Regions from separate parts of the Arthrobacter sp. 10T416 genome, predicted to be linked through region 1. Evidence: predicted binding sites of a transcription regulator. Region 1 holds the regulator's gene; the other holds the start of a gene.
The links. Region 1 encodes HrcA, which represses chaperone genes, less so after heat shock. Its sites were predicted from a motif close to TTNGCACTCGNNNNNNNCGAGTGCNAA; they were not measured.
Positions count from the first base shown of each region.

Region 2: a site for HrcA is predicted at 2,175-2,201, ahead of groL (chaperonin GroEL). Genes of this name have one in related genera too.

Region 1 is NZ_JBFTHI010000001.1:420,463-424,106, forward strand. Features, by position in the region: gene AC1DBE_RS01905 (16S rRNA (uracil(1498)-N(3))-methyltransferase) at 1-140, opposite strand, end outside; gene dnaJ (molecular chaperone DnaJ) at 143-1,270, opposite strand; gene hrcA (heat-inducible transcriptional repressor HrcA) at 1,350-2,363, opposite strand; gene AC1DBE_RS01920 (DUF3097 domain-containing protein) at 2,591-3,445, shown strand; gene AC1DBE_RS01925 (DUF4870 domain-containing protein) at 3,567-3,644, shown strand, end outside.
Region 2 is NZ_JBFTHI010000004.1:32,194-35,837, reverse strand. Features, by position in the region: gene AC1DBE_RS06590 (RNase H family protein) at 1-186, opposite strand, end outside; gene groL (chaperonin GroEL) at 353-1,990, opposite strand; gene AC1DBE_RS06580 (ABC transporter substrate-binding protein) at 2,288-3,526, opposite strand; gene AC1DBE_RS06575 (cold-shock protein) at 3,598-3,644, opposite strand, start outside.

The DNA of each region.
Region 1 (3,644 bases):
GCGATGTCAACGGACTCCCCCACAGCCAGCCGCTTGACCGTCACCGCATGGCGCGCCTCGGCGCCGTCCAGGACGAAGTGCGCGCCGGGAACCAGCTGGTCCAGGGTGCCTGCGGGGGTGAAAAAGACGGGGTTGCTCACTGCTACAGGTTACCCAGCCGTCCCCGCAGCTTTGCGAACACGCCGCCGCTGGCTGCGAGCTTGCCTTCGGTGAACTGCTCGCCGCGGAGTTTGGCGAGCTGCCGGAGCAGGTCCTCCTGGGCGGCGTCGAGTTTGCCGGGCGTGTCCACCTGCAGGTGGACCTTCAGGTCGCCACGGCCGTAGCCGCGCAGGTGAGTCACACCCAGGCCACGGAGGGTGATGACCTCGCCGGACTGGGTCCCGGCCTTGACGTCGATCTCCTGTTCGCCGTCAAAGGTTTCCAGGGTCACTTCGGTGCCCAGGGCTGCGGCCGTCATGGGGATGTTCAGGCTGGCGTGCAGGTCATCGCCTTCGCGCACGTAGGTGGAGTCGCTGTTGACCCTGATCTCGACGTACAGGTCTCCCGCGGGGCCGCCGGCGGGACCGGCCTCGCCCTGGCCGGAGAGCTGGATGCGGGTGCCGGTGGCCACACCGGCGGGGACCTTCACGGTCAGGGAGCGGCGGCTGCGGATGCGGCCCTGGCCGGCGCACTCGTTGCACGGGTCCTTGATGACGGTGCCGAAGCCCTCGCAGCTTCCGCACGGGGCCGTGGTCATGACCTGGCCAAGGATGGAGCGCACGGCGCGCTGGACCTGGCCGCTTCCGCCGCAGATGTCGCAGCGTTCGGGGTGGCTGCCCTCGCGGCAGCAGGAACCCTCACACGTGGGGCAAGTGACGGCCGTGTCCACTTCCAGCTTCTTGTTGACGCCGAACACGGCGTCCCGGAGGTCGATCCGAACGCTGATCAAGGCGTCCTGGCCGCGCCGGACCCGGGACGCGGGACCGCCCTGGCCGCCCGCCCCGCCGAAGAACGTCTCGAAGATGTCCTGGAACGCGAAGCCCTGGCCGGCGTAGCCGCCGCCGAATCCGTTGTCCGTCCCGTTCTCGTTGCCCGTGGTGTCGTAGACGCGGCGTTTCTGCGGGTCGGAGAGGACCTCGTAGGCGTGGGTGACCGCCTTGAAGCGCTCCGAGGCGTCATCACCGGGATTGACGTCCGGGTGCAGGGTCCGGGCAAGCTTGCGGTAGGCCTTCTTGATCTCTTCGCCCGTCGCTTCGCGGGAGACTCCAAGAACGTCGTAGTGGCTGCTCAAAGTGTGTATCTCTTCCTTTTTGTACTGCCAGTGGGGCACTGCCTGGTAGAGGCAACAAAGTGGTGACCGGGTCCGCCCGTCAGGGGCCGAGGATCCGGGACAGGTAGCGGGCCACCGCGCGCACGGCGGCCATGGTGGTGGGATAGTCCATTCGGGTGGGGCCGAGGACCCCTACCTTGGCAGTCGCGTCCGGCCCGTAGCCGGTGGCAACCACGGAGGCTTCAGACAACCCGTCGTAGGGGTTCTCCCGGCCGATGCTGACGGTGACGCCGCGGGGGTCCTGGGCCATGTCGCTAAGCAGCCGCAGCATCACTACCTGCTCCTCCAGCGCCTCGAGGACGGGACCGATGCTGAGCGGGAAATCCACGTTGGAGCGCGCCAGATTGGCCGTACCGGCCATCACCATCCGCTCCTCGCGGCTGCTGGCGGCCAGGGATTCCAGCCCCCGCGCCAGGGCCTGGGCGGGGCCGCGCCGCACCGGCGGGCAGCTGTCCACCACGGCCTGCAACGACTGCGGCAGCAGGCTCAACCGCGTCCCGGCGAGCCGATTGAGGAACAGGGCACGAAGCTCTGCCAGGGCGTCGTCGCCGAAGTCCTGTCCGACGTCGATCACGCGCTGTTCCACCTTGCCGGTGTCCGCGATCAGCACCGTCAGTACTTTGCGCGGGGCCAGGAGCACGAACTCTATGTGCCGGACGCGGGCGCGGCTCAGCAGCGGGTACTGGACCACGGCCACCTGGTTGGTCAGCTGCGACAGCAGCCGCACGGTCCGGTCAAGGACGTCGTCGAGGTCGTCGGATCCCTCAAGGAGCGCCTGGATAGCCCGGCGCTCCGCCTGCGACAGGGGTTTGACCGCAGAGATCTGATCCACGAACAGGCGGTAACCCTTGTCCGTTGGGATCCGGCCGGCACTGGTGTGCGGTGCCGTGATCAGGCCCTCGTCTTCCAGTGCGGCCATGTCATTGCGGATCGTCGCGCTGGAAACGCCCAAATGGTGGCGCTCCACCAACGCTTTGGACCCCACGGGCTCGCGGGAGTGGACGTAGTCCTCGACGATGGCGCGCAGCACTTCGAGTTTGCGTGGCTCGCTCACGCTCCACCTCCAATCGACACGTATCGCTTCGCCGGTGCCGGCCGGTCCTGAATCCCCCGGTTAGCACTCGACATGCCTAAGTGCTAACCAGTCTAATATGAGTCGCGCCGTTGTTAGCATTGGATTCGCTGCGGGCGTGAACCCCGGGAACCGTGTCTCCGGGCAGACAACGCGCCGCGCCCATGGTCCTTCCCCGAATTTCCCGAGTGCAAAGCAGTGTGTAGCAGATGTCGTACGAGAACTGGGGTGCGCAGGATCTCACCGCGCCCGCCAAGGCCCAACTGCCCGAGATCCCGGTGGAACGCGGAATGGTGCTGGAGGACGTGCAGTCCGGCTGGGTCGGCGCCGTGACCCGGGTGGAGAAATCCGGGGGTATGTACGTCGTGGCCCTGGAGGACCGGCGCGGTAAGTCGCGGTCCTTCCGGCTGGGCTTCGGTTTCCTGCTCGAGGGGCAGCCCATCCGGCTGATGCCGCCGGCCCCGCGGGCTGCCCCGGCCGGCCCCGCCCGGAGCGTCCGGACCGCGTCCGGTTCCGTCCGCGTCGAAGGGCAGCGCGCCCAGGTGGCGAAGGCCAGCCGGATCTGGGTGGAAGGCAAGCACGACGCCGAACTCGTTGAGAAAGTCTGGGGCGATGACCTGCGGGTGGAGGGCATCGTCGTCGAACCCCTGCACGGCATTGACGACCTCGCCGTCGCCGTCCGGGACTTCCGGCCCGGCCCCGGTCGCCGCCTGGGCGTCCTCGTGGACCACTTGGTCCCCGATTCGAAGGAATCCCGCATCGCCGACGCCGTGATGGCGTCCCCGGGTGCCGCCGGCAACGTCCTGATTGTCGGCCACCCGTATGTGGACGTCTGGCAGGCGATCAGGCCGGCGGTCCTCGGCATTGAACGGTGGCCCGTGATTCCGCGCGGCGTGGACTGGAAGACCGGCATCCTGACGGCCTTCGGCTGGCCGCACAGCACCAAGGAGGACATCGGCCTGGGCTGGCAGAAGCTGCTCGGCGCCGTGCGCAGCTACGCGGACCTGGAGCCCTCGCTCCTGGGCCGGGTGGAAGAGGTTATCGACTTCCTCACTGTGCCCTAACGCCGGCCGGGTGCGTCGTCCGGCGGCCGGAGCACGTATTCTTGAAGGGCGCCTGCTGCGAACTGCGGCAGCCGCTGCTCGTTGCCGTACCGCAGCTCCACCGCAATCCAAAGGATGAAACGTGTCAGAAGACGCACGCGAACACCCGGACCACCAGGCCGGTCACGACCAGCCTCCGTACCACGGCGTTCCCGCCAAT
Region 2 (3,644 bases), on a different contig from region 1:
CAGGTGCTCGTCGGGGACATGTGCCGTGGCCCGGAACAGGTCCAGGACAGCCATCAGCTCACCCTGGTTGTTGGTCCCGTGCGGCCAGCCGCCGGCACGCCAGCAGTCATCGTCTACATACCAGGCCCAGCCGGCCGGGCCGGGATTTCCTAGGGCCGAACCGTCGGCCGCTGCTGTAATCGTCACTGCACCATCCTGCCAGACGGAAGCCGTCACCCCGCCCGGCCGGGCCGCCGATGCCCGCTGTTAACGCCGACGGCGGCCCCACCAGTAGTGGGACCGCCGTCGTCGAACGTGCCGTCGCTGACAGGAACCTGCCAGGCCAGGCGTTCAGGGCCTGAGGGCCGGGTGGTTAGAAACCGCCCATGCCGCCCATGCCGCCCATGTCGTCGCCGCCGCCCATCGGGGCGCCGGCCTTCTCGGGCTTGTCGGCCACAACGGCCTCGGTGGTGAGGAACAGACCGGCGATGGAGGCCGCGTTCTGCAGGGCAGAGCGGGTCACCTTGACCGGGTCGTTGATGCCGGCAGCCAGCAGGTCGACGTATTCGCCGGTGGCAGCGTTCAGGCCGTGACCGGCGGGCAGGCCGCGGACCTTGTCGACCACAACACCGGGCTCGAGGCCGGCGTTGAAGGCGATCTGCTTCAGCGGGGCGTCGATGGCTACGCGGACGATGTTCGCGCCGGTTGCCTCGTCACCTTCGAGCTGCAGGTTGGCGAACGCCTTGGCGCCGGCCTGGATCAGGGCCACGCCGCCGCCGGCGACGATGCCCTCTTCCACGGCAGCCTTGGCGTTGCGGACAGCGTCCTCAATGCGGTGCTTGCGTTCCTTGAGCTCAACTTCGGTTGCGGCACCGGCCTTGATGACTGCAACGCCGCCGGCCAGCTTGGCCAGGCGCTCCTGCAGCTTCTCGCGGTCGTAGTCGGAGTCGGAGTTTTCGATCTCGGCACGGATCTGGGAGACGCGGCCTGCGATCTGGTCGGCGTCGCCGGCACCTTCGACGATGGTGGTCTCGTCCTTGGTGACAACAACCTTGCGGGCCTTGCCCAGCAGTTCGAGTCCGGCGGTCTCAAGCTTGAGGCCGACTTCCTCGGAGATGACCTGGCCGCCGGTGAGGATGGCGATGTCGGCCAGCTGCGCCTTGCGGCGGTCGCCGAAGCCCGGTGCCTTGACGGCGACGGACTTGAAGGTGCCGCGGATCTTGTTGACGATCAGCGTGGCCAGGGCCTCGCCCTCGATGTCCTCGGCGATGATCAGCAGCGGCTTGTTGGACTGCATGACCTTTTCGAGGACAGCAACCAATTCCTTGACGTTGGAGATCTTGGAGTTGACGATCAGGATGTACGGGTCTTCAAGGACCGTTTCCTGGCGCTCGGCGTCAGTGACGAAGTACGCGGAAATGTAGCCCTTGTCGAAGCGCATGCCCTCGGTGAGCTCGAGCTCGAGGCCGAAGGTGTTCGACTCCTCGACGGTGATGACGCCTTCCTTGCCGACCTTGTCCAGGGCTTCGGCAATGAGTGCACCGATTTCGTTGTCACCGGCGGAGATGGACGCGGTGGCGGCGATCTCTTCCTTGGTTTCGATTTCCTTGGCGGAGGCCAGGAGTTCGGTGGTGACGGCCTCGACGGCCTTCTCGATGCCGCGCTTGAGGGACAGCGGGTCAGCGCCGGCCGCGACGTTGCGCAGGCCTTCCTTGACGAGCGCCTGGGCGAGCACGGTGGCCGTGGTGGTACCGTCACCGGCGACGTCGTCRGTCTTCTTGGCRACTTCCTTGACCAGCTCGGCGCCGATCTTCTCGTAGGGGTCGTCCAGTTCGATCTCCTTGGCGATGGAAACACCATCGTTGGTGATCGTGGGGGCGCCCCACTTCTTTTCGAGGACGACGTTGCGTCCACGCGGGCCGAGGGTGACCTTGACGGCGTCGGCGAGGATGTTCAGGCCCCGCTCAAGACCGCGGCGTGCCTCTTCATCAAATGCAATGATCTTGGCCATAACGGCAGTAGTCCTTTCGGGACAGTCGTTAAGAATGGACCTTCAGCTGCGGTGCCCGCGACGGACGATTCCTGCCCGGCAGCCTCTGTACGCCGCCGGGCCGGGGATCTCACCCCAGCCAGGTATTTCTCTCGCTCCCGGTCAGCCCGCCACCACGCCGCGACCGGCGGAACCGGGCGTCGGGTTAGCAGTCCATACGCGGGAGTGCTAACTCAATAATTAGCACTCCCCCGGGGAGAGTGCAAGCAGTGGGGGCGTGGAAGTCCGCCGTCGGGCGGCGCTCTTCGCTACGAGCGATCAGGAGCCGGTGCTGCGGGCCGTTTCGCTGCCGGTCATCGCGGCCTTGTTGTCCGCCCCGTAGGTGTAAACCATGTAGGCCGCGGCCGTAACGTCGCCGTTGCTGTCGAAGTTGATCGGCCCGGAGGCGCCGTCGTAGTCAGGTTGTTTGCCGGCGTGGAGGGCGGTGATGCAGTCCTGGTAGGACGCGCAGGCCGTCGCCGCGCCGGAGTTGCCGGCGTCCGGCGCTGTCCCGCCGGAGACGCTCACCAGTTTGGCGGCGATCGAGGCACCGGCGTCATCTTCGGCAGCGGCTGCGGCGAGGGCCGCGAGGTTGACGGCGTCGTAGGTCTCGGCCGCGAAGGCCATGTCCTTCAGGCCGGGGTCCACGGCCACCAGCGCGGCCTGGAAGTGCGCGGAGGGGAACGTGCCGGGGAGGATCCCGCGGGCGCCGTCCAGTGCCCTGGCGCCGAGGGCGTCACCGTATTGGTTGACTGCGCCGTCGCTGAGGATGAGTTTCTTGCCGGCCAGGCCGGCGTTGTTCAGTTCGGCGATGGCGCCCTGCGCGCCGCCACGGGCCACCAGGACGACGGCGTCCGGGGCGGCCGCCTTGGCAGCCGCGGCCGCCTGCTGGGCATGGCCGGCGGTGAACTCCGCGTCGACCGAGGTGCCGAGGCCGGCGCCTTTCGCCGCGGCCGCGACGGCCACGGACACCTCTTTGCCGTAGTCGCCTTCCTCGTGCACCACGGCGATGGTCTTGGCGCCCCCGTCCTTGGCGAGCTTGACCAGCACCGATGCCTGCGCAATGTCAGCGGCGGCGGTACGGAAGTAGTAGCCGTCGCTCTTGTATTTGCTCAGCCCGGGCGCGGTGTTCGCCGGGGAAATCATGGCCACCTTGGCGTGTGCCAGGACATCGATGGCGGCCGCCGCCCTGCTGGAGTCAGTGGGGCCGATGACGACGTCGGCCTTGGCCGCCACGAGAGTCTTGGCCTGGGCGGCGGTGTCTGTGCCGACCGATGCCGGGAGCAGTTCCACCGGGCGTCCCTTGTGTCCTCCGGCCGCGTTGATCTCCTTGACGGCCAGCTTGGCCGCGGCCAGCTGGGGGGCGTTGAGGAAGTCCTGGGGGCCGGTGTTGTCCAGGATCAGGCCGATCCGCAGTGTGCCGTCCCCGCCCGCTTCAACTGCCTCCACCCGTGCATTGCTGCCGGGGCCGGCGCAGGAGGCCAGGGCGACAGCCGTGGCCAGGCCAACGGCGGCCACCCGGCTAAAGCGCTTGAGCTTCGCGGCGGGGTCACGGGGGCGGGCAGCGGACGCGGTCGAGGGGAACTCCACTAGGCGGGCCGGACGCTTTCGGCCTGCGGGCCCTTCTCGCCCTCAC